One region of the Paenarthrobacter sp. 10N417 genome, then DNA from elsewhere that is predicted to be linked to it. Evidence: riboswitches for the same ligand, from Rfam matches in the RefSeq annotation. Region 1 holds a riboswitch; each other region holds the start of a gene.
What was found. Region 1 has a riboswitch for thiamine pyrophosphate ahead of thiC (phosphomethylpyrimidine synthase ThiC). Riboswitches for the same ligand answer to the same signal wherever they lie in the genome.

Region 1 (6,958 bases):
CTCCCAAGAAGAAGGCGCGCTCCGGCAACCCCGCAAAGGCAGCCCAGGAACTCCGCGAGGCTGAGGCCAAGCGTGCCAACGCGGCCTCGGCAGCTCCGACGGGTGCGGCGTTTGGTCAGGGCGCTGCGGACTTCGATCCGTCCACGCTGAACCTCCCCAAGGGCTTCGAGAAGTTCCTGGGTAAGTAAGCGGAACCTCCGAATCAATACTGTGACAGCTGGCGCCGTTGTGAATGTCCATAACGGCGCCAACTGCTTTTTGGCTGGGATGTCAGAGCTCTGGACTAGGGTGAATCCATGCACAAGCAGCGCGTAGTCTTCGTCCACGGACTGGGGAGCTTTGGCGCCTCGGCATGGCCCAAGCAGCACGGTATGGCCCTGTCGTATGACGCACTTTTCCTCCGCCGGCACGGCTTTGATCCAGTGGCTGAACCGTTGGAATCCGACGTCGCTGCGGATGTAGGCATCGTAGTGGCTTCGCTGGTGGATTCTGGTGGAGGCCATGTGGTGGCGCATGAGCAAGGCGCAATCTCCGCCATGCTGGCAGCAGTTGAACGCCCCGACCTTGTGCACTCGCTGACACTTGTTGAACCGGCTTGTTTATCCTTGACGGCCGAGCTGCCTGCCACGACATTCCATCGTTCGCTCATGGAGCCGCTGTTTGACGTGCGGAAGCAGCTTAAGGACGCCGACTACGAACGCGAATATTTCAGGCGTGCATTTTCGGCCGAAGCCAGCGGCCTTGACACGCCCGAAGCGCGCCGTTCCGCACGTCGCCTCCGGCTCCAGGCGCCTCCTTGGGAGGCGCCCCTGCACATTGTTCCTGGCGTTCCTACCCTTGTCCTGACAGGCGGGTGGGAGCCACTGTACGAAGAAATCGCCGGGTACCTGGAGGACACCGGTGCCCTCAGACGCGTAGCAGCGGGAGGGCACCGGCCCCAGGACTCGGTGGATGGAGACCGGATTATTCGCTCTTTCGTAGCCGATATTGTCCGGACGAGGTCAGTTAAGGTTTCCTGACGCTGCCCTCTTGGTGGAGGACATCCGGGTAGTGGGAAGCTGCAGCTCCGGCAGGTACACCTTGCCGCCCGACGCCAGGAATTCTTCGCTCTTTTCCCGCATGCCGTCGTATATCCCTGCAATGGCGGCCTGCGCGTCGGCGGAACCGAACTCGTCCCTGATGTCTTGGCTGATGCGCATCGAGCAGAATTTGGGTCCGCACATCGAGCAGAAGTGCGCCGTCTTGGCAGGTTCGGCCGGAAGTGTTTCGTCGTGGAAGGCTTCGGCGGTGACAGGGTCCAGGGACAACGCGAACTGGTCCCGCCAACGGAACTCGAACCTGGCCTTGGACAAAGCGTCGTCGCGTTCGTTTGCGCCCGGGTGTCCCTTGGCGAGGTCCGCTGCGTGCGCTGCGATCTTGTACGTGATCACACCGGTCTTCACATCATCCTTGTTCGGCAGTCCCAGGTGTTCCTTGGGCGTTACGTAGCAGAGCATGGCCGTGCCGTACCGTGCAATTTCCGTTGCGCCGATGGCCGAGGTGATGTGGTCATAGCCAGGAGCGACGTCCGTGACCAGCGGTCCCAAGGTGTAGAAGGGGGCACCTTTGCACAGTTCCTGTTGGCGCTCCACGTTCTCGCGGACCAAGTGGAAGGGAATGTGTCCGGGTCCTTCAACCATCACCTGCACATCGAATTCCCAAGCCCGCTGGGTCAGCTCTGCAAGCGTATCGAGCTCGGCGAACTGCGCGGCGTCGTTGGCGTCAGCCGTGGCACCGGGGCGCAATCCGTCGCCCAGGGAGAATGCGACGTCGTACTTGGCGAAGATTTCACAGAGCTCATCAAAATGCGTGTAGAGGAAGTTCTCCTCGTGGTGCGCCAAGCACCACCCGGCCATGATCGAGCCGCCACGGGAGACGATGCCTGTCACACGGTTTGCCGTCAAGGGCACGTAGCGCAGGAGCACCCCGGCGTGGATGGTCATGTAGTCAACGCCTTGTTCACACTGCTCTATTACGGTGTCCCGGAAGATTTCCCACGTGAGTTTGTTGGCTTCGCCGTTGACCTTCTCCAGGGCCTGGTAGATGGGCACGGTGCCGATCGGAACGGGGGAGTTGCGGATGATCCATTCGCGGGTTGTATGGATGTCGTCTCCGGTGGAGAGGTCCATGACGGTATCGGCACCCCACTGGGTTGCCCATTGCAGCTTGTCAACTTCCTCGGCGATGGAACTGGTGACGGCCGAGTTTCCGATGTTGGCGTTGATCTTGACCAGGAAGGCCTTGCCAATGATCATGGGCTCGGACTCGGGGTGGTTGATGTTGTTGGGGATGATGGCGCGCCCGGCAGCCACTTCGCTGCGGACCAGCTCAACGTCGCAGTTCTCCCTCAGCGCCACAAACTGCATTTCCGGCGTGACGATGCCTTGTTTGGCATAGTGCATCTGGGTGACGGTCTTACCTTCGACGGCGCGGCGGGGCACCGGTTGCGTTCCCTTCCATTCCTGGGATGCTGCGCCGCGGCGTACGGCTGATTTGCCGTCGTCGAGCAAGTTCCTCTCCCGTCCGGAGTATGCCTCGGTATCTCCTCGAGCTTCGATCCATCCGGTTCGGAACGGTTCAAGGCCCACCACGGGGTCACTGCCCGGTCCGGCAGTTCGGTACACCTGCAGTGGCTCGTTCGCCTCACCGTTGGGAGAGGGCTCCAGTGCAATCTCCGTGACGGGGACCCGGATGCCATGGGCGCGGTCTTCCAGCCAAGCCAACGAATGGGATTTCAGCGACTGTGTGACGGTTTCCGTCGTCTTTTCGCTGATGTTGGCCTGGTTTTCGGCAGGGCTGTGCTGTGTTTCGGTGGTGCTCAAAGGATTACTCACTTCCTTCGCCGGCATTACCCGGACAGGTTCAACGGTCGCAGACTGCTTCAGTCCGATCTCAGCCCCTGCAGGGGCCCCCGTGTGGTCGTAGACGAAGCTACCACAGCTCTGATCGGGGACACAGTCATCGTCGTAGCGCTTACTCATCCGGGAGGTTTGTGGCATATCGGCAGATTAGTCTTTTGGCATGGCCTACATCATCGAATTCACCGGTCCAGTGCTTGTGGCAGGCGACGATCAACGGCACGGGCTGTGGTCCGTTGATGGCAAACTCACGTTCGAACGTCCAGTCGCTGCGCCGGATTCCGTGCTGGATGGGTGGGTCCTTCCTGGTTTTGTGGACGCCCATTGCCACATTGGACTTGGGGTCGGCGGGGCGGTTGATGAGCAGACAACTCTTGCCCAAGCGCAGGCCGATCTGAAAGCCGGCACGTTGTTGATCCGTGACGCCGGCTCGCCAAGCGATACGCGTTGGGTTCAGCGCCGGGAGGATCTCCCACGGCTTCTTCGCGCCGGACGCCACATCGCCCGGAGCCGGCGTTACCTGCGTGGTTTGGGCCACGAAGTGGAGCCGGACGAACTCGTGGAGACAGCCCGCAAGGAAGCCCGGGACGGGGACGGTTGGGTGAAACTCGTGGGCGATTGGATCGATCGCGGGACGGGCGACCTCTCGGTTTCCTTCCCTCGGAACGTCGTGCGGGATGCGATTGCGGCCGCCCACGACGAAGGGGCCAGGGTGACGGCCCACTGCTTCGCTGAAGACACCATTGATGACATGCTCGACGCCGGGATTGACTGCATTGAACACGCCACAGGACTCTTGCCCCGGCATATTCCCCGTCTTGTGGAGCAGTCTGTCCCGATCGTTCCTACCTTGATTAACATCGCTACTTTTCCGGATATCGCAGCCCAGGCCGCGCCTAAATTTCCGGTCTATGCCGAGCACATGACCCGTCTTTGGGAACGACGCCGTGAAAGGGTGCTGGAGGCCTTTGAAGCCGGTGTGGGCATCTTTGCGGGAACGGATGCAGGGAGCGTGATCAAGCACGGCAGGATCGCTGACGAAATGAAGGAACTTTACGACGCCGGCCTGCCGCCCACCGCCGTCCTGGACGCCGCCACGTGGGGCGCACGGAAGTGGCTGGGAGCCGAGGGCCTCAGCGAAGGGGCAAGTGCCGACGTCGTGCTTTGCCGGGATGATCCGAGGAAGAACCTCGCAACTGTGGCGAGCCTGAAACATGTAGTCCTGCGCGGCAAGCCCGTCAGCTAGGAATAAATTGAAGCTTCAAGTAATTTAGATAAGTAGAACGTGCCGAAAGGCGGCCATCTATGAACCGGGAGCTTCACATGACGACGACATCCAGCCAGGACCTCCTTCCTGCCGAACTCAGCATGGGCACCGTCATGCTCAAGGTCGGCGATATGAGGGTAATGACTGACTACTATCAGCGTGCCCTGGGTTTGGAGACCGTGGCCGAGCAGGATGGTGGACTGTACCTGGGGCGTCTGGGTAAGCCAGTAGTCCATCTCGCTCCCGCTGCCGGCCTGCAGATTCCAGGCCGTGGGGAAGCCGGGCTTTTCCATACAGCCATCCTGTTCCAGGACCAGCCTTCCCTGGCGGCCACCATCGCCACGGCCGCAGAGTATGAGCCGCGCGCTTTTGTGGGCAGTGCCGACCATTTGGTGAGCGAAGCGTTCTACTTCACGGATCCGGAAGGCAACGGCATTGAGCTCTATTACGACAAGCCGCGCGATGTCTGGCAGTGGGATGGCAAGAATGTGGTGATGGACAATGTTGCCTTGCCGCCCCAGCGTTTCCTCCAGCAACACTTGAGTGAGGCTGCCGTGACTGGCCAGCGGAAAGCCGCTGCCGGCGTCGGGCACGTGCACCTTCAGGTAGGCGACGTGCAGACTGCCCAGGATTTTTATGTGGACACCCTGGGTTTTGAGAGGACTGCGGGCTGGCACGGGCAGGCGTTGTTTGTTTCTGCGGGCGGCTACCACCACCACATGGCGATGAACGTGTGGAACAGCCGCGGGGCCGGGCCCCGCAGGGATACCCTGGGCCTGGGCGAGGTCCTGATCGAAGTTCCGACTGCCGATGACGTCGCCGCACTGGCTGACCGGCTGAAAGTTGCGTCCGTGGCGAACCGCCATACGGGCCTGGAGTTGCAGTTCGAAGACCCTTGGCGCAACAAGCTGCGCGTGGCAGTGCGCTAAGCACCCTGGCGGGAAGCGCCCTCGCGCTGGCTTCCGAATGCAGGGGCCGGGACTGCACTAGGCTGGGCATTGACGGTATTCGCCCCTGGGCCGTTGCCGCCGCCCCGTCAGCACGAACGAATGAGAGCACTCTCCATGGGCTTTGCCGAAATTTTTGTAGCCACCCACGATGAAGCACTCAAGAGGGCAGCTGCCTTGGATCGGGGCGCTGACGTCACCGGACCCGCCGTCAGGATCGATGGCATCACCGACTTTGAGGTCGAGCAACTGGGGGACCTTGCGGGCAAAGCCGTCCACGCTGCCGGTGCAGACTATGAGCTGGCGCTGGTGGATGTCACCAGCGACGCCCTCCTTGGCGTTCCGGAAGCGATGGTGAGGGCGCTTGCCGAGCTGCTGACGTATGAAAGCGAAGGCGACGGGAACGTTCTTGACGACGTCGCTGCGGCGTGGGCAGCTCAGGACGACATGCCTTTTGGCGCGGACGAATCGCGTCAATACGTGCAGCAGTTGGCCTCCTTGGCCACTGACGTGGAACAGGCGGAGCGGTCAGGGCTCTACGTCTGGTCTGTCTGACCGTTGGGTCCGGGAGTGGCGAAAGTCGTAATTACTTCCGGCATCTGGCACAATGGTCAGGTACTTGATTGGCGCGGCCCCTCTCTCCGTGCCCAAATCTTGTCCTTTGGAACCCCTTAGTATGGCCCGCCCCACGGGTGCAGAACGTCGGGTTCAACCCCGTTTCAGAAACAGGAGTGACCACAAAAGTGGCCGTAAAGATTCGCCTTAAGCGCTTCGGTAAGATGCGCGCACCGTACTACCGCATCGTCGTCATGGATGCCCGCGCCAAGCGCGATGGCCGTGCCATTGAAGAAATCGGCAAGTACCACCCCACCGAAGAGCCGTCGTACATCGAGGTCGCTTCCGAGCGCGCCCAGTACTGGCTTTCCGTTGGCGCCCAGCCGACCGAGCAGGTTGCCGCGATCCTCAAGATCACCGGTGACTGGCAGAAGTTCAAGGGCCTGCCGGGCCAGGAAGGCACCCTGAAGACCAAAGCTCCGAAGGAAGCCTTCGTAGCCCCGGAGAAGGGTTCCGTCATCATTCCGGAAGCCATCACCAAGAAGGCCAAGAAGGACGAAGCCGAAGCTCCGGCCGAGGCTGAAGCAGAGACCACCGAGGCTGAGTAAATTGCTGGCAGAAGCGCTCGAGCACTTGGTCCGTGGGATCGTTGACAGCCCTGAGGATGTGAAGGTCAGTGCCAGGAACAACCGCCGCGGGGAATCCCTTGAGGTGCGTGTTCACCAGGAGGACCTCGGCCGGGTGATCGGCCGTCAGGGACGCACCGCACGTGCATTGCGCACTGTGGTTGCAGCCTTGGCAGGTGGCGAGCAGGTCAGGGTCGACGTCGTCGACACCGATCGTCGCCGATAACGCGCTCAGCAATACTTGTCTTAGATCCGGCCCCTTCACCGAATATGGTGGAGGGGCCGGATTGCTTTATCGATCATTTCACTTCCGTTGCTGCCTGGCAGCGCGGGCACAACGAGAATTCAGAGGAACCCATGCAGCTCCAGGTGGCCCGGATCGGCAAACCCCATGGCATACGCGGCGAGGTGACGGTGCAAGTACTCACCGATGCCCCCTCCGAGCGCTTTGTCGCCGGAACCGAGTTCGTCGTGGAGCCGGCCTCTGCTGGCCCGCTGACTATCCGCAGCGCGAGATGGAACAAAGACATCCTGCTGCTGGGTTTTGAAGAGATCGCGGACCGCAACGCCGCTGAGGCCATCCGCGGTGCGAAGCTTTTCATCGAAACCGAAGAACTCGATGACGAAGACGACGAGGAAGGCTGGTATGAGCACGAACTCGTTGGG
Region 2 (6,958 bases), on a different contig from region 1:
CTCCATTACGTCCATGATCTTCCAGGCCCCTGACCTCAGCACCGTGGCACGTCCGGCCGTCGAGGAAAAGGCCGAAGAGACTGAAGAAACTCCGGAAACGGGGACAACCGAGGAGCTGGAGGATTCCAGCAGCCGTCGTCGTCGCCGGAGCCGTGGCCGCCGTGGTCGGCGCGGAAACGAACGCGACGAGTCCGATGCCGAGGACGGCACTGAGACTGAGGACGAAGAAGAAGCTCCGGCAGCGGAAGCCCTCGAAGAGGGCGTCACGTCGCGTCGTCGTCGCCGTCGCCGCAGGGGTGACCAGGATCTCGAACTGACGGGCGGCTCTGACGATGACCCGCCCAACACGGTGACCCGTGTCCGCGCGCCCCGCCCGATCACTGAGACGGCCCCGTCAAACCGCGTTACCAGCGTTAAGGGTTCCACCAGGCTTGAGGCCAAGAAGCAGCGCCGCCGCGAATCCCGCGAGACCGGACGTCGCCGCCAGGTGATTACCGAGGCTGAGTTCCTTGCCCGCCGCGAGTCCGTGGATCGCCAGATGATCGTCCGCCAGCGCGACGACAGAATTCAGATCGCGGTCCTTGAAGACGGCGTCTTGGCCGAGCACTTTGTGTCCAAGACCCAGCAGGACTCCCTCATTGGCAACGTGTATCTGGGCAAGGTCCAGAATGTTCTGCCTTCCATGGAGGCTGCTTTTGTTGACATCGGACGTGGCCGTAACGCCGTGCTGTATGCCGGTGAAGTGAACTGGGACGCAGTGAACCTTGAGGGCCAGCCGCGCCGGATCGAGAATGCGCTGAAGTCCGGTGATTCCGTCCTGGTGCAGGTCACCAAGGACCCGGTTGGACACAAGGGTGCCCGCCTCACCAGCCAGATCTCCCTCCCGGGCCGCTACCTTGTGTACGTGCCGGGCGGTTCCATGACCGGTATCTCGCGCAAACTTCCTGACGTCGAACGCAACCGCCTCAAGCGCATCCTCAAGGATCGATTGCCGGAGAACGCCGGCGTCATTGTGCGCACAGCCGCTGAAGGTGCTTCCGAGGAAGAACTGACGCACGATATCAACCGTCTGCGCGCGCAGTGGGAAGGCATTGAAGGGCAGGCGTCCTCCACGAAGGTGCTGGCTCCGGAACTGCTTTACGGCGAACCGGACCTCACCATCAAGGTTGTCCGGGATGTCTTCAACGAAGACTTCTCCAAGTTGATCGTTTCCGGGGACGACGCCTGGGACACCATCGAGGCTTACGTTACGTACGTGGCTCCCGATCTGGTGGGCCGCCTTGAGAAGTGGACCAAGGACCAGGACATTTTTGCTGCCTGGCGGATCGACGAACAGATCCACAAGGCGCTGGAACGCAAGGTTTTCCTTCCGTCTGGTGGTTCCCTTGTCATCGATCGCACCGAAGCCATGACCGTGGTGGATGTTAATACAGGCAAGTTCACCGGCAGCGGTGGAAACCTGGAAGAAACCGTGACCAAGAACAACCTTGAAGCAGCCGAGGAAGTTGTTCGCCAGCTACGCCTGCGCGATATTGGTGGCATCATCGTCATCGACTTCATTGACATGGTCCTCGAATCGAACCGTGACCTGGTGCTCCGCCGAATGGTGGAATGCCTGGGTCGTGACCGCACCAAACACCAAGTGGCCGAAGTGACATCGCTGGGCCTGGTGCAGATGACGCGCAAACGCATGGGCACCGGCCTGCTCGAGGTATTCGGTGAGCAGTGCGAGCACTGTGCCGGACGGGGTGTCGTCACCCATGATGAGCCGGTGGAGCACCGACGCGCCAACGTCGTTGCTGCCGAGCATCACCGCCCGCACGTCGAACCCCAACAGCCTGCTGCACGCACTGATCGTAAGCGCCGCCGTGGCAAGGGTGGGGGACCGGCAATGGCCGAAGTGCCTCCTGCAGTCCACAGCACGCCGGCCGCCCCCGCAGCTCCTGCGACCACGGAGTCCGTGGACCCGGTCCGCCAGGCGAAGGCTGAGGCGACCAGGGCAGCTCTTGCCACGATCGCCGCTGCAGCACATGCCGCCCACCTGCACGATGACGAGGTTCACCGCGCGGAGGAGCAGGCCCGTGCAGCAGGCCAGCAGGGTCACACCGATGGATCTGCCCCTGAGGCTGCAACCGGCGAGGCTGGCGTTCCGGCTGCACCTGATACGGCCAGTCATGAGGCTGCGGTTCGGGAAGCGCGCGCCACTCCTGTTCTGCGTTTCGGTGGCGAAGAAGTGGCTCTTCCGTTTGTGGAACATCATGAGGAACCAACTGCTGGCAAGCCGGCCATGAGCCTGGACCTGCTGGCCGAGGCGTTCTCGCACCTCGGTGCCCCGCCGTCTGCGGAGGAAGAGGCCACGGCTTCGGTTTCCGAACCTGCGGCTGCTGCCGCCGTTTCCCCTGCCAGTGCTTCTGCTGGCACTACCGATGAGCACGATCATTCGTCGCGTGCCCGTGGTCGTCGTGGCCGGAGGAACCGCAGTGCCAGCAGGGCGCAGGGTGCCGCAAACGAAACCAGTGTGGAACACCACGAGGTAACTGCTGCTGCCGCTGGCGGATCTGCCCATGAGGCCAAGGCGCCGGCAGCGGAAGAGCCGGCCAAAAAGAAGGTAGCGGACGAACCCATCATCCTTGGGGTGGGAGTTCCCGCTTCAGAGCTGTAAGCAGGGCAACCAGTCACTAAGCAACCAAAGAGTCCCGCAGCATCCGTTTACGGCGGATACTGCGGGGCTCTTTCGTTGCCCGCCAGTCACATCGATTCCCCGAAGCTGTCCGGTTCCCGGGGCGAGGGGCTTCCGGGCTACGCTAGGAAACTGACACGGGGTGCCGGGCACGGGCCAGGCTGAGATCCAGACCCGTTGAACCTGTCCGGTTAGCACCGGCGAAGGGATGTCCACCATGGCTTCATCGTCGAATTCCGCTGTCTACCCTGTCTGCGCCGCGGGTATGGGAGCAGTCCCGGCCCGGCCACATCCGAGGGTGCTCAGCATTGCCGGCTCGGATCCTTCTGGCGGCGCCGGAATCCAGGCAGACTTGAAGAGCATCGCAGCGCACGGGGGCTATGGCATGGCTGCCATCACGGCTTTGACGGCCCAGAACACGTTGGGCGTCAGTGCAGTCCATGTTCCGCCCGTCGAGTTCCTGCGTCAGCAACTGGACGCGATCAGCAGCGATATTGAGATTGATGCGGTCAAGATCGGGATGTTGGGTGATGCGGCCGTCATCGACGAAGTCCGCAGTTGGCTCGAAGAGGTGCGTCCCGCCGTCGTGGTCCTTGACCCGGTGATGGTTGCCACCAGCGGCGACCGCCTTCTGCGGGAGACCGCCGAAATTGCGCTGCGCAGCCTCCTGCCGTTGGCGGATCTCGTCACCCCAAACCTTCCCGAGCTGGCGATGTTGCTGGGGGAGCCCGAAGCCCCCGACTGGGCTACGGCGCTTGACCAGGGTAAACGCCTGGCTGCTGAGTGTGGAACGACGGTTTTGGTAAAGGGCGGCCACTTGGCAGGAAACGACTGTCCCGATGCGCTGGTCAATACGAGCGGTTTGCTGCGACAGGACGTCATCGAGGTGCCTGGGCCCCGCGTTGATACCAGGAACAGCCACGGAACGGGGTGCTCGCTCTCCTCGGCGTTGGCCACGGTCCAAGCCCGCACCGGCGACTGGGAGGCGTCTCTCCGCGAGGTAAAGCCGTGGCTGCTGCAGGCCCTCGCGGCGGCCGACGGGCTGAAGGTGGGTAAGGGTAGCGGGCCGGTCCACCACTTCCACCACATGGAGCCAGCGCTGAATCCTGCCGGGAAATCCGGCGACTTTGCCGCGCGGCTGTGGGCCGAAGCTGCGCCGGAATTGGATGCGATTTACGGTCTCGCCTTCATCCAGGGCCTGCAGTCAGGCCGGCTCCCGGAGCCCGAGTTCAACTACTACCTGGCCCAGGACGCCATTTACCTGAACGGCTACTCGCGGGTTTTGGCGCGCGCAGGTGCACTTGCCCCCACTGAAGAAGAGCAGCTCTTCTGGGCGAAGTCATCGCAACTCTGCCTTGAAGTGGAGTCCGAGCTCCATCGGAACTGGCTGAGCACGCGCTCGGCCTCAACACAGACCGGACCCGTGACAAGGTCGTACGTGGACCACCTGCTGGCCACATCAGCCTCCGGCAGTTACGCCGTGTTGCTGGCGGCAATCCTGCCCTGCTACTGGCTGTATGCGGAGGTAGGGCAGCAACTTCACGCGGGGTATGTCCAAGCAGGCGCTCCCAGCGACCACCCTTACGCCGAGTGGTTGAAGACGTACGCGGACGAGGAGTTTGCTGCCGCAACCCGGAAGGCGATCGACTTTACCGATGCCGCCGCAATTTTCGCCTCCGCGCAGGAACGCGAGGCCATGGTAGAGGCCTTCGCACAGTCTTGCCGCTACGAGACAGCCTTCTTTGATGCACCCAGGCTCTTCGCCTGAGCAGGGTTTCCGAGGTTGCCTTCTGGGGCAATTCCACAAAACTCCAGCGCGTCGTCGGCCAAATCGCAGTATTCCTCCACAAACCCTGTAGGCTGTATGGGCACGGTGCCGGGAGAGTCCGTTACAACTGGTGATGCAAGTCACCCGATAGCCTCCGGACGCGGCCTCATTTGCAGCTGAAGGTCAAACTAGCGTAATCTTGATCTTCGGTGCTTACGCCAACACTTGGGTTATGCCCCTTGGAATTGTTCATGGGATGACTCGCGGGCTTCGATCTGAAGTCCACGGCGTTGAGGCACAGCGCGAACCAAGCCTGATTCCGGTTAAGGTTCCGCACGCAAATTTAGTAAGAAACGTCGAGAGAAGTGAGTACCCAAGTGGTGTACGCGATTGTCCGCGCAGGCGGCCGCCAAGAAAAAGTTTCCGTTGGAGACTACGTAACGCTTAACCGCGTCCCCGGTGGAGCCGGCAGCACGCTTGAGCTGCCCGCCTTGCTCCTGGTTGACGGCGACAAGGTCACGTCCGCTGCTGCGGACCTGGCCAAGGTCACGGTCACGGCTGAGATCCTTGAGGACCTTCGCGGTCCCAAGATCGTCATCCAGAAGTTCAAGAACAAGACCGGCTACAAGAAGCGCCAGGGTCACCGTCAGGAACTGACCAAGATCAAGATCACGAGCATCAAGTAACTTCGGTTACTCTGTTCAGATTTTCAGTTTCCCCAGAAATTTAGAGGCAGGCATTTCACATGGCACACAAAAAAGGCGCGAGCTCCACTCGCAACGGTCGTGACTCCAACGCACAGCGCCTCGGCGTCAAGCGGTTCGGTGGCCAGGTAGTTTCCGCAGGCGAGATCATCGTTCGCCAGCGTGGAACCCACTTCCACCCCGGTGCAGGCGTCGGCCGCGGTGGCGACGACACCCTGTTCGCACTCGAGGCCGGTGCGGTTGAGTTTGGTACTCGCCGCGGCCGTCGCGTAGTGAACATCGTTGCTGCTGCAGCTGCAGAGTAACAACAAGTTCTGAACCGGTGGAGCGGGCCAAACGGCCCGCTCCACCGTTCTTTTAACCGCATTACAATCGATTAGGGCGTCTATGGCGCTCTGATTTATGCAACAGCGCTGGCAACAGCAAGAGGAGATTCACGTGGCGAGCTTTGTAGACCGGGTAGTCCTGCACGTATCCGGCGGAACCGGCGGCCACGGCTGTGTCTCTGTTAAGCGCGAAAAGTTCAAGCCACTCGGCGGACCCGACGGCGGCAATGGTGGCAATGGTGGAGACGTCATCCTCCGGGTGTCCGCGCAGACCACCACCCTGCTGGACTACCACCATGCCCCCCACCGCCATGCCACCAACGGTGGCCCCGGCATGGGCGATTGGCGCGGCGGCAAGAACGGCGAAACCTTGATCCTTCCCGTGCCGGACGGCACTGTGGTGAAGACCAAGGACGGCGAAGTCCTGGCCGACCTTGTTGGCGAGGGCACGGAGTATGTTGCGGCTGCAGGTGGCCAGGGAGGCCTCGGAAACGCCTCACTTTCCTCCCAGAAACGCCGTGCGCCCGGCTTTGCGCTGCTTGGCATCGAGGGCGAATCCAGCGACATCGTCCTGGAGCTGAAGTCCATCGCCGATATCGCCTTGGTCGGATTTCCGTCCGCAGGAAAATCCAGCCTCATTGCAGCGATGTCAGCTGCCCGGCCCAAGATTGCCGATTACCCGTTCACCACCCTCATTCCCAACCTTGGCGTCGTCCAGGCTGGCGACATCCGCTTCACCATCGCCGATGTGCCCGGACTGATCGAGGGCGCCAGCGAGGGCAAGGGCCTTGGCCACAACTTCCTGCGCCACGTCGAGCGCTGCGCAGCCCTGGTTCACGTCCTGGACTGCGGAACTTTGGAATCGGACCGTGATCCCCTCTCCGATTTGGCCATCATCGAGGCGGAACTGGAAAAGTACGCCGTTGACATGAGCTATGCCGGCGTCGACGGCGAAGTTGTGCCGTTGAACGAACGTCCCAAGCTTGTTGTCCTGAACAAGGTGGACCTCCCGGACGGCAAGGACATGGCTGAGTTCGTTCGTCCGGAACTCGAATCACGCGGCTACCGGGTCTTCGAAGTCTCGGCCACCAGCCATGAAGGCCTGCGCCAGCTTGGTTTCGCCATGGCGGAGATCGTCAAGGCTGCACGGGACGCCGTTGAGACTGCGCCTCCCAAGGTTGCCCCGCCTGTCCTTCGTCCCCGCGCCGTCAACGAGAGCGGATTCCGGATCCGCCGCGAGGAGAAGAACCTCGAGCCGTTGTTCCGCGTCCTCGGCGAGAAGCCTGTCCGCTGGGTCAAGCAGACCGACTTCACCAATGAGGAAGCCATCGGCTACCTGGCTGATCGCCTGGCCAAGCTTGGCGTCGAGACTGAGCTCTTCAAGGTTGGTGCCAAGCCTGGCGATACCGTAGTCATCGGTGAGGACGATGGCGTGGTCTTTGACTGGGAGCCCACCATGATGGCCGGTGCCGAACTGCTG
Region 3 (6,958 bases), on a different contig from region 1:
CACTCACCTTGCCGTCCACGGGCGCCAGAAGGCCGGCCAATGTGAGCGCGAAAGTAGATTTGCCGGCGCCGTTAGGGCCCGTGATGGTGAGTGCCTGGCCAGCCCGTACTTGTGCACTGATACCCGATTGCACGGGGACGGGTGGGATGGTTTTGAAGCGACGACGGCGCGACTTCTCACGGGAAACAGCCAGGTCCTGTGCCACGAGGAGGAGTTGGGCGGTGGATTCATAGCCGCCCATTTCCTGAGCTGTGCTCCTGCGGGCGCGAGTCGCCGGAACGTACCCCGGCACCCAGACTCCCGCTGCCATCAACATGGTGCGGGCCTCTGTGAGCACCTGATCCGGCGGACCGTCCAGGAGCACACCGCCTCCAGCCGAGGGTGGCTGGAGGACCACGATCCTGTCCACCAGGTCCTTCCACACAGAAACACGGTGTTCTACTACAACCAAGGTGGCACCGGTCTTGTCCAGGCAGCGCTGCACGGCGTCTCGAACCTCAAGCACGCCCAGCGGATCGAGGTTGGCCGTAGGTTCGTCAAGCAGGATCAGCCCGGGCCGCATTGCCAGGATGCCAGCCAACGCAAGGCGCTGCTTCTGCCCGCCGGAGAGTGCCGCCGTCGGGTGGTCCAGTGCCAAACCGCCGCCGGCTGCGGTGCGCAACCCAACGTCGTCGAGCGCTTCATGGACGCGGGCCCAAATTTCATCCCGGGGAACGGCAAGGTTTTCGGCGCCAAATGCGACGTCGTCACCAACCCGGGAGAGCACCGCCTGGGTTTCCGGGTCCTGCTGCATCAGACCTGCGCGGCCGCGCTGCTTGCGGGGAGCGACGCCGTCGATCAACAGCGAGCCCGTCTCGTCCGAATCGTCTTCCTCGTCACCTAGCACACCGGCGAGGGCGTGGAGCAGTGTCGATTTCCCTGCGCCCGATGGACCCAGCAAGAGTACACGCTCGCCCGGCTCGATCCGGAGATCGAGGTCCTGGATGGCAGGTGTGGAACGCCCGGCATGCCGCCATCCCCACCCTTGGGCGGTGATGGCGGCAGGCCGGACTTGGTGGTTGCTTTGCTGGTTGCTGCTTTCTTTCGCAGGCATTAGTTAAAGACGGGCTCCGAAGCAGCCTTGCGGGACGCGAAGGAGCTCAGGACGCCGGTCTTGGCCAGCCCGCGGGTGGCAACCCAGGACAGCGCGCCGGCGATGATCGCACCCGAGAGCGTGCAGAAGGCGATGTAGGCCAGCTTGTCGATCGCTTCGTAGGCGATATTCCAGCCCCAGGGCAGGAAGGAATCGTTCAGACCGCAGAAGAGGCCCGCGCCCGCACCTGCGAGGAGTGCAGCGGACAGGTCGAACTTCTTGTAGCGGAACGCAGCGAAGACCAGTTCTGCGCCCAGTCCCTGGAGGATGCCGGAGATGAGGACGGTGGTGCCGTACTGGGAACCCATGATGAGTTCGCCGGTGGCGGCGACGGCTTCGCAGAACAGGGCTGCGCCCGGCTTGCGGATGATGAGCATGCCCAGAACGGCGGGGATCATCCAGCCACCGGCGATCAAACCGGTGAGCGGCGGATAGGCGGCGTTCATGGGGATGGATACGATTGCGGCGCCCTGGGACCAAGCCCAGAAGATTACGCCGCCGGCGATGGCAATCAAAGCTGCCACCACGATGTCTACAACACGCCAGTTATAACTGGTTTTCTTCACGCTTGCCGTGGTCATTTTTCTGCCTCCTGAGGTACAGGAGGGGAAAGTGCTCCCCGGAACTCCCGGCCGGCTTGCGCCGCCCGGTTCCGGACACTCTGAGAAGCTCGACTCCCTTGCGCCGGTACTAACCGGATCAGGTTCGAGGGTCTGCGGCTGTCCGCACTCTCAGCGCCCTCGCGTCTCCTGCATCTCTGCAAGGTCCGACGGCGGCGCTCCCCTGTCGTTATTAATCTGCCCTTATGGGCGTGGTTCAGTTTACACCTGTGGGTGTTCGTGGGAGGTGGGGGTTAGTCACAAATCGGCTGGCAACCACACCTGAGAGAATGATCCAGCAGAATCGACGCGGCAAAGGGGTATTTCATGACGGACCTTCCCACTACGGACATCCCGGTTCCCCAAGCCCGCCTTGCCGCGAGCGTCATCCTGCTCCGGGACACCCCGGGCGGGCTCGAAGCCTTCGTGCAGCACAGGGTTGCCACCATGGACTTCGCCGCCGGCATGGTGGTCTTTCCGGGAGGCCGGGTTGATGCCGCAGACCAGGGCGGATGGGATTACCCGGCTGACTTGCTGGAACGGCATGCTGCAGACTGGCGCCTGACCTCCATCGCCGTCGATACCGAACACGCACCGGCAAAGTCGGGCATGGTTCTCACGGCTGCCCTGCGGGAGGTTTGGGAGGAGGCCGGACTTAGCCTTGATGCCTCAGATCTGCGACCGTGGGCCAATTGGGTCACGCCGACGGACATGCCAAAGCGTTTCGATACCTACTTCTACGTAGCCAAGCCTGCTCCGGAAGCAGAACCCCAGCATCAAACCACCGAAGCGTGGCAATCACTCTGGATGCCTGTGGACGGGATCCTGGCGGCTGAAGCCTCCGGTACATTGCAGCTGATGCCACCCACGTATTACCTGCTCAAGGAAATTGCCGGCCTCGGAACAGTAGATGCTGTATGGGAAGCCGATCACGACGTTGTTCCTGTCCTCGCACCACGCGGTTCCATGGCAGCTTTCCTCAAAGAACGGGAAAACCGCCGCTAGTCCCAACCCACCTGGAAGTGAGGCTAGGCTGGGGGCATGAACCTCTTTTTCAAGCTGCTGGGTGCCGGAGTAAGCCTGGCAGCCGGATTCGTCGGCACCAAGTTGGTCAACAAGGGCTGGGAAAAGGCCACGGGCAACAAACCGCCCACGGGCCACGACGATATGGAAACGAGCCTCCGCTCAGCGTTGTCCTTCGCGCTGATTTCGGCCTTCGTCAGTACGCTCATCCAGGTTTTCGCGAGCCGCGGCACCCAGCGTGCCATCGCCCGCTTCGCCAAGACGCAGGACATCGTCTAGGCCGCGCATAGTTGCTCCAACGCGGGGTCAGTTAGGGTCCCTCACCGCTGTCGGGAGGGTGCTTAAGTGACCCCGCGTTGTTCTAAGTGTCCGGGGTGGAACCGTCGGCGGCTGCCCTTTGGACAACCGCTTCAAGCTCATCCTTGGTGAGCAGTTCGCGGTGCCCATGCTTGGTCCGGTAAGCGGAGCGGCCCACCATATGTGCGGAGACCGGCGCAGTCAGCAGCTGGAAAATCCAGGCCACCACCAGAACCGGCCAAACCCACCATGTGCGCATTTGCAGACCCATGGCCGCCAGCATGAGGAACAGACCCAGAACTTGCGGCTTGGTTGCCGCGTGCATGCGGCTCAGGAGATCGGGAAACCGCAGGAGGCCGATTGCGGCTCCGAGCGACATCAGGGCACCCACCACAAGAAACACGGCCGTCACCGCATCAATGACTGCATCCACGCCGGTCGCTTCAGGACTCATTGCTGTGATCCCTCCGATCCGCTACAAATCGGGCAAATGTTACCGAGCCTACGAAGCCGATCACCGCGAGAGCCACGAGCAACACCAAGTTATTCRGGTGCCGGTTCATCGCCATGTCGATGGCAAGCGCTGCGCCAAGAATGGCCAGCAGGACGTCCGATGCCAAGACTCGGTCCAACAAGGACGGGCCGATGGCGATGCGGATGATCGCGCCCACCGCAGCCAAACTCAGGATCACCGCCGTTACCAGCAGAACAAGTTCTTTCACAGGGTTGCCCCTTCCATGCCCGCACCGGGTTCAGCCTGGAGTGCGTGGAGTTCCTCGCGCGTTCCCATGATCCGGATCAGCGCGGCCTCGATGTTCTGGACTTCCTGGCGGATCTTAGTGATATCAGCATCCTCATAAATGTTGAGCGCGTGCAGGTAAAGCGTGGACGTCGAGCGGTCCACTTCCACCACCAACGAGCCCGGAATCAGCGAGATAACGTGCCCGGTTGCCGTGACTATGAGGTCAGAATGGCTGCGCAACGGAACAGCGACGACGGCGCTGCGCACCTTTGGACCCTTCACTACGGCCAGGTACAAGACCAGGAAGCTCGCTGCCGCCACTCTGCCCAGGAACATCAGGGCGAATGACATGGCACGCAGCACGTTGAACCTGCCCCCGAGCTCCACTGGCGGAAGGTAGAAGAACTTGGCCACGAGCACGGCGATGAGCGCACCGAACAGCAGGTTTCCCGGACTGAAGTCCCTCCACAGGGCACCCCAGACGATGACCAGCCATACGAGCAGCGGCAGTTCAGTGCGGAAGGAGATCGGTTTACGGCTCATTTGGCAGCCCCTGACTGACCCACTGCTGGTACCTCCGCGGAGTCCCCCAGGACTGAATGGATGTAGGCAGTGCGGTCCAACATGATTTCCGCCGAGCCGTCTGCGAGGTGAAACAGTGGGCCAGCAAAGACTGTGAGCGCAACACCGAAGGCCACAAGGCCAGCCGTGGAGCCCACCATTGTCCGGGGAAGCACCCCAACATTTCCTGGAGTCTGAAGCACGGGGTCGGGGTACTCGGCGTCCTCGGGCTTGCGCCAAAATGCCCTGTTCCAAACACGGGCAATTGCCAACAGCGTCAGGAGGCTGGTGACGACGCCGCCCACCACCAAAACGATGGCCAGCGGCGTACCCAGTTGCACGCCCGCTTGGAGGAGCCCGAGCTTGCCCAGGAAACCCGAGAATGGCGGGATGCCCGCAAGATTCATCGCAGGGACGAAGAACAGCAAGGCAAGGAGTGGCGAGAGTTTGGCCAGGCCACCCAAGCGGTCAATGGACGACGATCCGCCCCTGCGCTCAACCAGGCCAGTGACCAGGAACAGGCTGGTCTGCACTGTGATGTGGTGCGCCACGTAGAACACGGCAGCGCCAAGCCCCGCGACGGACGACATTGCCAAGCCGAACACCATGTAGCCGATGTGGCTGACCAGGGTGAAGGACAAGAGACGTTTGATATCGCTCTGTGCCAAGGCACCCAGGATGCCCACCACCATGGTTAGCAGCGCCACCACCATTAAGGGCACGTTGAGGGTGTCCCCGGGAAAGAGGAGTGTCTCGGTGCGGACCATGGCGTAAACACCCACCTTGGTCAGCAAGCCAGCAAAGACGGCTGTGACGGGAGCCGGGGCTGTCGGATAGGAGTCGGGAAGCCAGAAGGACAGAGGGAACACGGCCGCCTTGATCCCAAACGCCACCAGCAGCATCACGTGCAGGAGATTCTGGGTTCCTTGATCCAGTTCGGCCAGCTTGATGGCGAGGTCCGCCATAGTGATGGTCCCTGTAGCTCCGTAAATCATGGCGATAGCGATGAGGAACAAGACGGACGAAACCACGGAGACCACCACGTAGGTGACGCCGGCACGGATGCGCGGCCCCGTCCCGCCAAGGGTCATCAGCACATAGCTGGCCGTCAACAGGATTTCGAAGCCCACGTACAGGTTGAAAAGGTCACCTGTGAGGAAGGCGTTGGATACGCCCGCCACCAGGATCAGATAAGTGGGGTGGAAGATCGAGACCGGCGCTTCCTTGTCGCCATCAGCCATGCCCTGGCCGGTGGCGTAGATCAGGACCGCGAGGCTGACAACGGTGGAAACCACGAGCATGAGTGAGGAGAACTGATCCACCACCAACACCACGCCCCATGGCGGCAGCCATCCACCGAGCGTGACGGAAGTGGTGCCTCCCTCCCACACGGACGCCAGGAGCAGGCATTCGAGCAGGAGCGTCGCGCTGAGGATCACGATGCTGACTACCCGCTGCGCAGCCGTATGCCGGATCAGCACGAATGCGAGGGCCGCCCCGAGGATCGGAAGGAGGACGGCCAGTGGCGACAGGTTGGCGAGGTTCACGGGCTGCCTCCTTCCTTGGTCCTTACAGTGTTGGGCTTTTCGGTCGCGTCCGGCTGGGCGCGGTCTTCGGGGCTGGCCGGAGTGATCGCGAACTCCGATGTTTCCAGCGGGACAATGGCGTCGTCTTCCTTGTCGAAGCTGGGAGTCCGGGCTACGCGGCGATCTTCGATGTCATCCTGGATCTCGTCTTGCCGTGCCAAGGCCCAAGTCCGGTAGATGATGCCGAGCATGAAGGCAGTGACGGCGAATGAAATGACGATCGATGTGAGGATGAGCGCCTGTGGCAGGGGGTCGTTGTACTCACTGGAGGCTGTTTCCTTGTTGAACAAAGGAGCGAGTCCGGCGTACCCTCCCGTACTGAGGATCAGCAGGTTGGTGGCGTTGGCAAGCAGCATCAAGCCAAGCAGGACGCGAGTCAGGCTTCGCTCCAAAATCAGGTAGATACCGCAGGCATACAGGACGCCCATGACGATCAGGAGGGTCAGGTTGATGCTCATGGGTTGCCCTTCCCGGAGGCGGCCGTTTCGGCGGACTCAGACGCGGCGGCTCGGGTCTTTACGGCCCTTGGCACCTTCCCTTCAAAATGTTCGTCGATCTCAGCGCCCAGGCTGCGTAGAACGTCGAGCGCCAGTCCCACCACCACGATGTAGACACCGATGTCGAAGATCGTGGACGTTACGAACTTGACGTCTCCGAATACGGGCAGCCAAAACTCGATGATCGCGCTCTGGAACACCTGGCCGCCGAGGAGGAGCGGCACGAAACCGGACGCTGCCGCCGTCGCTAGTCCTGTCCCCAACAGCGTGCCTGCACTCACTGTCGCTGCTTCGCTCAATTCGAACCGTCCTCCGGCGAGGTAACGGATGGTGAGGGCGAGGCCTGCGGTCAAACCGCCTGCGAAGCCGCCGCCGGGCAAGTTGTGACCCGCAAGGAGTAGATAGATGGAAAAAACGATCATCGAGTGGAAGATCATCCGGGTGACCACTTCGAAGATAATGGACCTCCGTTCAGGAGCCAGCGTCCGGCCTGCTACCAGCCAGGCATCGCGGGTAACGTC
Region 4 (6,958 bases), on a different contig from region 1:
CCCGGGCTGACCTGGATCCCCTGGATCCTCCCTATCGTGTTGGGGACGGTTATCGCGATTGCCGTTGTGCTCTTTCTTGGCCGCACGCGCACCCAGCATGACACCGCCGCCCTCACCAAAGCCCTGAGGCTCTAGGGCACTGAGACTCTAAGGCACTGTTCAGTTTTAAACGACGCTGGCCACCACCCCGTGGGTGATGGCCAGCACCGTTTAACCTCTTCTATCCCGTTGAAACTCCCGGGTAGCGATCCGGCTGCGCCAAGGCACCGGACGCGGCCGCGGCCTCGCTCACGGCAGCGGCTGCCGCGATGTCGCGTTGGGTCACCTGGCCGCCTGCGTCATGGGAAACGTAGCGCAAGAACACCCTGTTGTAACGCCAGTCAAGATCCGGGTGGTGGTTCTGTTCCTCGGCGATCCGGCCAATGGCGGCGATAAGCGCCAGGGCGTCGGCCGCCGTCGAGGTTTTGAATACCGTCACGAGGCCGTCCTGGAGCTTCCAGTCCGGAAGGCCCTTGAGGGCGGTCTCCACGGCGATCTGGGTCAATGGCTCTTTCCTGTCAGCCACCACTGCTCCTTCATTGAGAGGAACTCTGCATTTAGAGGAACTCTGCCCGGCCTTCCATGGCCGATGACGCGAGGGCGTGCTCCCGGCGCGGGATTCGGCCAGCCTGCTTGGCCAGCCTACCGGCGATCACTGCGTGTTTGAAGGCTTCACCCATCTGCACGGGGTTCTGCGCACGGGTCACGGCTGTTGCCAGCAGGACAGCATCGCATCCCAGTTCCATGGCGAGCGCGGCATCGGACGCGGTTCCAATGCCGGCGTCGAGCACTACCGGGACAGAGGCCCGGGACACTATCAGTTCGATGTTGTGCGGGTTCAGGATGCCCAGCCCTGTACCAATAGGCGAGCCGAGGGGCATGACTGCTGCGGCACCCAGGTTTTCCAGGCGCAGCGCCAGGACAGGGTCATCATTGGTGTACGCGAAGACCTTGAAGCCGCGGTTCACCAGCTGTTCGGTGGCCTCCACGAGTTCCACCGCATCCGGAAGAAGTGTGTGCTCATCGGCGATGACTTCCAGCTTCACCCAGTCTGTCTCCAGCGCCTCCCGGGCGAGCTCCGCGGTCATCACTGCGTCTTTGGCAGTAAAACAGCCAGCGGTGTTGGGCAGGACCCGAATGTTGTGATCCAGCAGGAGTTGAAACAGTGAGCCTGTCTCGGCCGGTGAGTACCTGCGCATTGCCACAGTGGTCAGTTCCGTTCCTGAAGCCAGAAGGGCTGCTCCCAACCCGTCAAGACTCGGTGCACCACCGGTACCCATGATCAGGCGGGAGCCGAATTCGACGCCGTCGATCACCAAAGCATCTGTGCGGATGTCAGATTTTGCTACTGTCATTTTTTCAGCCTCCCTGGACTGCGGTTACGAGTTCGAGTTCGTCTCCATCGGCGAGCGCAGTCGCGGCCCACTGGCTGCGCGGCACTACCTCGGAATTGCGTGCGACGGCGACACCCAGCTTGCCGCCGTCGGCCGCCTGTCCGCGGTGGTCCAGGATGCGGCCTGTGATGGCGCTGACGAGCGTGCTGACGGATGCGTCATCCGCCACGGCATGAACGGAGCCATTGAGTTTGATGTTCATGGTGTGTCCTTGGTTGCTGGTTGGAGGCGGTGATCCGGCGTTGCCGTAAATCGATCAGGGGTGAAGTTGGACCATCGGGGATCGGCTGACCCGCTGATCAGCCCGCCGACGATTCTGGCGGCCACAGGCGTCAACAGGACGCCATGGCGGAAGAACCCGGTTGCGATTACGAGACCGTCGATGGTGCCCGCGCGCCCGGCAACGCGTCCCAGTAATGGTGCGTTGTCCGGAGTGCCGGGCCGTGCGCGGGCTGTCACTTCCAGCAGTTCCAACTCCGCCACCGCAGGCACCAGGATTTGGGCGTCCCGCAGGAGTTGGTAGACGCCTCCGGCGGAGACTGCATTGGTGGAGGCGGATAGTCCGTCCTCGCGCTGGGTGGCTCCAATCACCACGGTGCCATCGTCCCGGGGCACGATGTAAACGGGCACCCCGCGGACAATACCCCGGATGGTGGATGTGAGGAGGGGCTGGAGGTGGTGGGGGACGCGCAGCCTGAGGATGTCGCCGTAAACGGGCCGCAGGGGCAGACTGAGACCTTCGGGGAGATTACCGATCCTGGCCGCGTCCAGCCCGCAGGCGATCACAGTTTCCGAGGCCTCGACTGCGCCAGAAGCCAGTTCAACCCCGGAGACGCGGTCCCCATCCCAGAGCAAACGGGATGCGTGGAACGGCAGGGCGAAACCGTCCTCCGCTCCGGAAACCCACGTTGCGTCACCTGGTCCGTGGGCTGCCAACCCTTCCATGAGGCATCGTGCAAGCCGCCGCGGGTCCACTTGGTGATCGGCCGGTATGTCGAAGGCACAGGAAATCTGTGGACTCAGCAAAGGCTCACGTTGGCGCGCCTCCCGCAATGACAATGGCTCCACGTGCAGGCCCGCGGCCTGCTGGACTGTGCGGAGGTCTGCGAGGGCGCGGCGGTCGGCGGCGTCGGCACCAACGGCGATTGTCGGCGTCGTGCGGTATCCGGTGGCTGATTCGCCGCCATGGACGCCCCGGATGAAAGCGGGCCACAGTTGGGAGGATTCCAGCATGAGTTCCAGGAGGTGTTCCTCCTGGTAGTGGAGTTCGCTGACCGGAGCCAGCATCCCCGCGGCAGCAAACGTCGCACCGGCCGCGGGGGTGGGATCAATGAGGACCACCGAGCGGCCCTGGCGGCGCGCTTCGTGGGCGATGCCAAGGCCAACGATGCCGCCACCAATCACTGCAACGTCTGCCTGCAAGGGGGTTTGGCCGGATTCTGCCATGTGTTTCCTTCCCTACGCCGGTACTAGCCGGATCAGGTCAAGCGGTCGGCGCTGAAGCCCTCTCAGCCGGACGGTCATATGACGCTGTCACGGCTCCCGCAGTACGTGCCCAGTTTAGAGGAACTACTCTGGTTTCCATGACCCAGCATGATGTCCACACCACTGCCCGCCTTTACTTGTGCACTGATGCCCGCAAACGCCAAGGCGATTTCGAAGACTTCGTCGACGCCGCGTTTGAGGGCGGCGTTGACATCATCCAGCTTCGCGACAAGACGCTCGAGGCCGCTGAGGAGCTTGAGGTACTGGAGGTTCTGCACAACGTCGCCCAACGGCACGGACGGCTGTGGGCCGTCAATGACCGCGCCGATGTTGCCAGTATTTCCGGGGCTCCGGTGTTCCATATCGGGCAAAAGGACATCCCCCTGCCCGCCGCACGGCACCTCCTCCACGACCGCACCGTGATCGGCCTTTCCACCCATACGCCGGAACAGGTTGACGCCGCTATAGCTGCCTCCCCCGGCAGGAGCGGACTGGATTATTTCTGTGTTGGTCCGGTGTGGGCAACGCCCACGAAGCCCGGCCGTGAAGCAGTCGGGCTGGATCTGGTCACATATGCCGCAGAAGCCGTAATGCGCGCGGATGCGGAGACCGTAGGTGGCGTCCTCCTCCCCTGGTTCGCGATTGGCGGCATCGACCTCACCAACATTGAACAGGTGGTGGCTGCGGGAGCGAGCCGGATCGTCGTGGTGCGGGCCATTACTGAGGCGGAGGATCCGACGGCGGCGGCAAAGACTCTGCTGGAAGCGCTCGACGCCGGATAATCACCGCCGGCGCCCTGGCGGCAGCCGAGGATATGCGAAAGTCTCTTAAGCCGTGAGCCCGAGCCCGGACATCCGTCGGCCATGCCGCTCGGCAAGTTCAGCGGTAAGGGCCTTGACTGCAGTGCGGGCATCCCCGCCGCCCTTGAGCAGCGGTCCCAAGTGAGGATGTTCCATGCCCACGCGTTGGGCCTGGGTCAGCGCTTCACCGACGAGGCGGCGGCCCCACAAAGCCAGTCGCGATGCCAGGCGAGGATCATCAGCCAAGGCCCTGCGCAGGAGGACGCGTAATACTTCCGTGGCTTGGTCGGCGGAGGCCACCTTCTGGACAAAGAGTTGCGTCCCGCCGTCGAGGTACGAAGCGACCATGCGGTAAAAGTCCGATGACACGGTGTCGATCACATAGGCCTTCATGACTGATTCAAACCAGTCCGCCGGCTTTGTTCGCTCATGGAAGTGGTCAAACGAGCGCTGGAACGGAAGCATGGCCTCTTCGGCATCGAGTCCCATCTCCGAGAGCCGGCTGCTGATCAAGGCAAAGTTTCCGTAAGCCCCAACGGCAATCTTTGCCAACACTGCCCTGTCGTGCAGGGTGGGAGCGTACCGGGAGTCGAAAGACAGCCGGCCAAACGCCGAGAGCTCGCCGTACGCCATGGCTCCCAGCAGCTCCGAAGAGAGGCGCTGGACGCGAGCATTATCGTCCAAGGAAGTGCTCATGGTCCAAGACTATCCAGCGATTTCGGGCTAACCTGATTTTCGTGTCACATCATCGGATTTCGCCCAACGTCGACGACTCGTCGGACCAGCTCGCAGAGGCATTTGCAGCCCTTCGGACCGAACTGGAGCTCCCAGGCGAGTATCCGGCCGAAGCCGTGGCGGAAGCCAGGAAAGCAGTAGAAAAACACACACTGCCAGAGCGTGACCTCAGGGACATTCCGTTCGTGACCATCGATCCAGCCACGTCCACCGATCTGGACCAGGCCGTATTCATTGAACGGGCCGGCGACGGCTACAAAGTCCTCTACGCAATCGCCGACGTGCCATCCTTTGTTGCTCCCGGCGGGGCGCTCGATGCAGAGACGCGGCAACGGGGACAAACGTTCTACGCTCCTGACGGGAGGATCCCCCTGCACCCGGAAGTGATCAGCGAGAACGCCGGAAGCCTGTTGGCTGGTCAGGACTGCAGCGCCTTCGTGTGGGACTTCGAACTCGACCACAATGCGGAGGTGTCCGCTACGTCGGTGGCCCGTGGCACTGTCCGCAGCCGCGCCAAGCTCAGTTACAAGGGTGCCCAGGAACAGATCGATGCCGGCACAGCCCCAACGGTCCTGAAGCTCCTCAAGGAGGTTGGCCTGAAGCGGGTGGAACTGGAACGGCTGCGCGGTGGCGCCAACCTGAACATGCCGGAGCAGGAAATCGTCCAGGCGACCGGCGGCGGGGGCTACAGGATTGTGGCCGCGCCCTCCCTGCCGGTGGAGGACTGGAACGCGCAGATATCCCTCATGACCGGGATGGCAGCGGCCCAACTGATGCTCGACGGAAAAGTGGGCATCCTGCGCACCATGCCGGCGCCGGATGAACGGTCGCTGCTCCATTTCAAGCGCCAGACCAAGGCTCTGGGGAAACCGTGGGACGGCGAGGTTACCTACGGTGAGTACCTTCGGACACTTGACGCTTCGGATCCCAAACAGCTTGCCATCCTGCACTCGGCAGGCACGCTGTTCCGCGGCGCAGGCTACACGCCTTTCGATGGTGAGCTTCCCCCAAACGTCATCCAGTCAGCCATCGGCGCACCCTATGCTCACACCACTGCCCCTTTGCGCCGACTCATCGACCGCTTTGTCCTGGTGATCTGCGAGGCCCTCAGCAACGGCCACCAGATCCCGGCGTGGGCGCGGGAAGCACTTCCATCCCTGCCTGAGATCATGGCGTCATCCGACCAACTGGCCGGGCGGCTTGAGCGTCTGGCCATGGACACCGTGGAAGCTGCACTCGTCGCGAACCACATCGGCGAGGAGTTCGATGCAGTGGTCATCTCCGGTTCCAAGCCGTCCAATGGGACCACCAATGGCAATGGAAGGGGAAACGGAAACGGCAATGGGCCCTTCGGCATCATCCAGATCGCTGAACCCGCCGTGACAGCCCGGTGTGACGGCGAACTGGAGTCAGGCACCAAGGTTCGGGTGCAACTCCTGAAGGCCGATATCGCCAGCCGCGAGATCCGTTTTACCCTGCTCCCGTGAAGCCCCGCAGCACCCGAACTGCCGCCGATCCGGGCTTTAGGGCTCCCAGAGGATAGACTGACCCTGTAGTAATGGATGCCCGGTCGTTGATTCAGTTAATTTTTGAACTCAACAAGCCCGCCCCTACGCGATCTTGAGATGTGCCCGCTGGTCACCAGTGCCAGTACTTAGATAGCCCGCGATCGGCTTCCACTGGATTAGCTTGCGCGCCCGTTCGTGCTCCGGTACGGCTCCGCCACCCGTTGAGCATGCAGCGCCAATGCCCAAATGAATAAGGAAACTCCCTGTGAGTGAATTGCACACCCATGAAGTCCTGACGGACGCCACCGGCACCGAATCCATCGAGCCCGAGGAAACGATCATCTCTGATGAGACGCCCCACGAGATCGAAGAGAAAACGTTCGCTGACTACAACGTCCGCGCCGACATCGTCGAATCCCTCGCCGACGCCGGCATTACCCACCCCTTCCCCATTCAGGCCATGACGCTGCCCGTAGCCCTCAGCGGCCACGACATCATCGGCCAGGCCAAGACCGGTACAGGCAAGACCCTCGGTTTCGGCATTCCGGCATTGCAGCGCGTGGAAGGCCGGGATGACCCCGGCTACGCCAAGCTGGCCGTCCCCGGCGCACCGCAGGCCCTGGTCATCGTTCCTACGCGTGAGCTTGCGGTACAGGTGGCTAATGATCTCCAGACGGCATCGCGTAAACGCAACGCCCGCATCGCCACGATCTATGGTGGCCGCGCCTACGAGCCACAGGTTGACGCCCTGCAGAAGGGTGTCGAGGTAGTTGTTGGCACGCCAGGCCGTTTGATTGACCTCTACAAGCAGAAGCACCTCAGCCTGAAAAACGTCAAAATGGTGATCCTGGACGAGGCCGACGAAATGCTGGACCTCGGCTTCCTGCCGGACGTGGAAACACTCATCGCAGGTACGCCGGCCGTGCGCCAGACCTTGCTCTTCTCTGCCACCATGCCTGGCCCGGTCATCGCGATGGCCCGCCGCTACATGACGCAG

Region 2: linked by a shared signal. The riboswitch ahead of AC1DCM_RS22645 (bifunctional hydroxymethylpyrimidine kinase/phosphomethylpyrimidine kinase) and the one ahead of thiC (phosphomethylpyrimidine synthase ThiC) in region 1 are both predicted to bind thiamine pyrophosphate.
Region 3: linked by a shared signal. The riboswitch ahead of AC1DCM_RS13445 (ECF transporter S component) and the one ahead of thiC (phosphomethylpyrimidine synthase ThiC) in region 1 are both predicted to bind thiamine pyrophosphate.
Region 4: linked by a shared signal. The riboswitch ahead of thiO (glycine oxidase ThiO) and the one ahead of thiC (phosphomethylpyrimidine synthase ThiC) in region 1 are both predicted to bind thiamine pyrophosphate.

Annotation. Positions count from the first base shown of each region.
Region 1 is NZ_JBFTIL010000008.1:39,160-46,117, forward strand. Features, by position in the region: gene ffh (signal recognition particle protein) at 1-188, shown strand, start outside; gene AC1DCM_RS12125 (alpha/beta fold hydrolase) at 297-1,019, shown strand; gene thiC (phosphomethylpyrimidine synthase ThiC) at 1,002-2,861, opposite strand; TPP riboswitch at 2,857-2,964, opposite strand; gene AC1DCM_RS12135 (amidohydrolase family protein) at 3,061-4,143, shown strand; gene AC1DCM_RS12140 (VOC family protein) at 4,221-5,093, shown strand; gene AC1DCM_RS12145 (hypothetical protein) at 5,214-5,666, shown strand; gene rpsP (30S ribosomal protein S16) at 5,855-6,274, shown strand; gene AC1DCM_RS12155 (RNA-binding protein) at 6,276-6,518, shown strand; gene rimM (ribosome maturation factor RimM) at 6,650-6,958, shown strand, end outside.
Region 2 is NZ_JBFTIL010000024.1:50,890-57,847, forward strand. Features, by position in the region: gene AC1DCM_RS22640 (Rne/Rng family ribonuclease) at 1-2,662, shown strand, start outside; TPP riboswitch at 2,809-2,906, shown strand; gene AC1DCM_RS22645 (bifunctional hydroxymethylpyrimidine kinase/phosphomethylpyrimidine kinase) at 2,898-4,448, shown strand; gene rplU (50S ribosomal protein L21) at 4,826-5,134, shown strand; gene rpmA (50S ribosomal protein L27) at 5,194-5,457, shown strand; gene obgE (GTPase ObgE) at 5,591-6,958, shown strand, end outside.
Region 3 is NZ_JBFTIL010000009.1:106,602-113,559, forward strand. Features, by position in the region: gene AC1DCM_RS13440 (ABC transporter ATP-binding protein) at 1-1,093, opposite strand, end outside; gene AC1DCM_RS13445 (ECF transporter S component) at 1,093-1,713, opposite strand; TPP riboswitch at 1,791-1,927, opposite strand; gene AC1DCM_RS13450 (NUDIX hydrolase) at 2,059-2,736, shown strand; gene AC1DCM_RS13455 (DUF4235 domain-containing protein) at 2,773-3,033, shown strand; gene mnhG (monovalent cation/H(+) antiporter subunit G) at 3,116-3,505, opposite strand; gene AC1DCM_RS13465 (MrpF/PhaF family protein) at 3,495-3,773, opposite strand; gene AC1DCM_RS13470 (Na+/H+ antiporter subunit E) at 3,770-4,336, opposite strand; gene AC1DCM_RS13475 (Na+/H+ antiporter subunit D) at 4,333-5,901, opposite strand; gene AC1DCM_RS13480 (Na(+)/H(+) antiporter subunit C) at 5,898-6,398, opposite strand; gene AC1DCM_RS13485 (Na+/H+ antiporter subunit A) at 6,395-6,958, opposite strand, start outside.
Region 4 is NZ_JBFTIL010000007.1:183,315-190,272, reverse strand. Features, by position in the region: gene AC1DCM_RS10915 (cytochrome c-type biogenesis protein) at 1-135, shown strand, start outside; gene AC1DCM_RS10910 (4a-hydroxytetrahydrobiopterin dehydratase) at 221-565, opposite strand; gene AC1DCM_RS10905 (thiazole synthase) at 597-1,394, opposite strand; gene thiS (sulfur carrier protein ThiS) at 1,399-1,635, opposite strand; gene thiO (glycine oxidase ThiO) at 1,632-2,879, opposite strand; TPP riboswitch at 2,872-2,989, opposite strand; gene thiE (thiamine phosphate synthase) at 3,017-3,700, shown strand; gene AC1DCM_RS10885 (ferritin-like fold-containing protein) at 3,746-4,414, opposite strand; gene AC1DCM_RS10880 (RNB domain-containing ribonuclease) at 4,456-5,940, shown strand; gene AC1DCM_RS10875 (DEAD/DEAH box helicase) at 6,227-6,958, shown strand, end outside.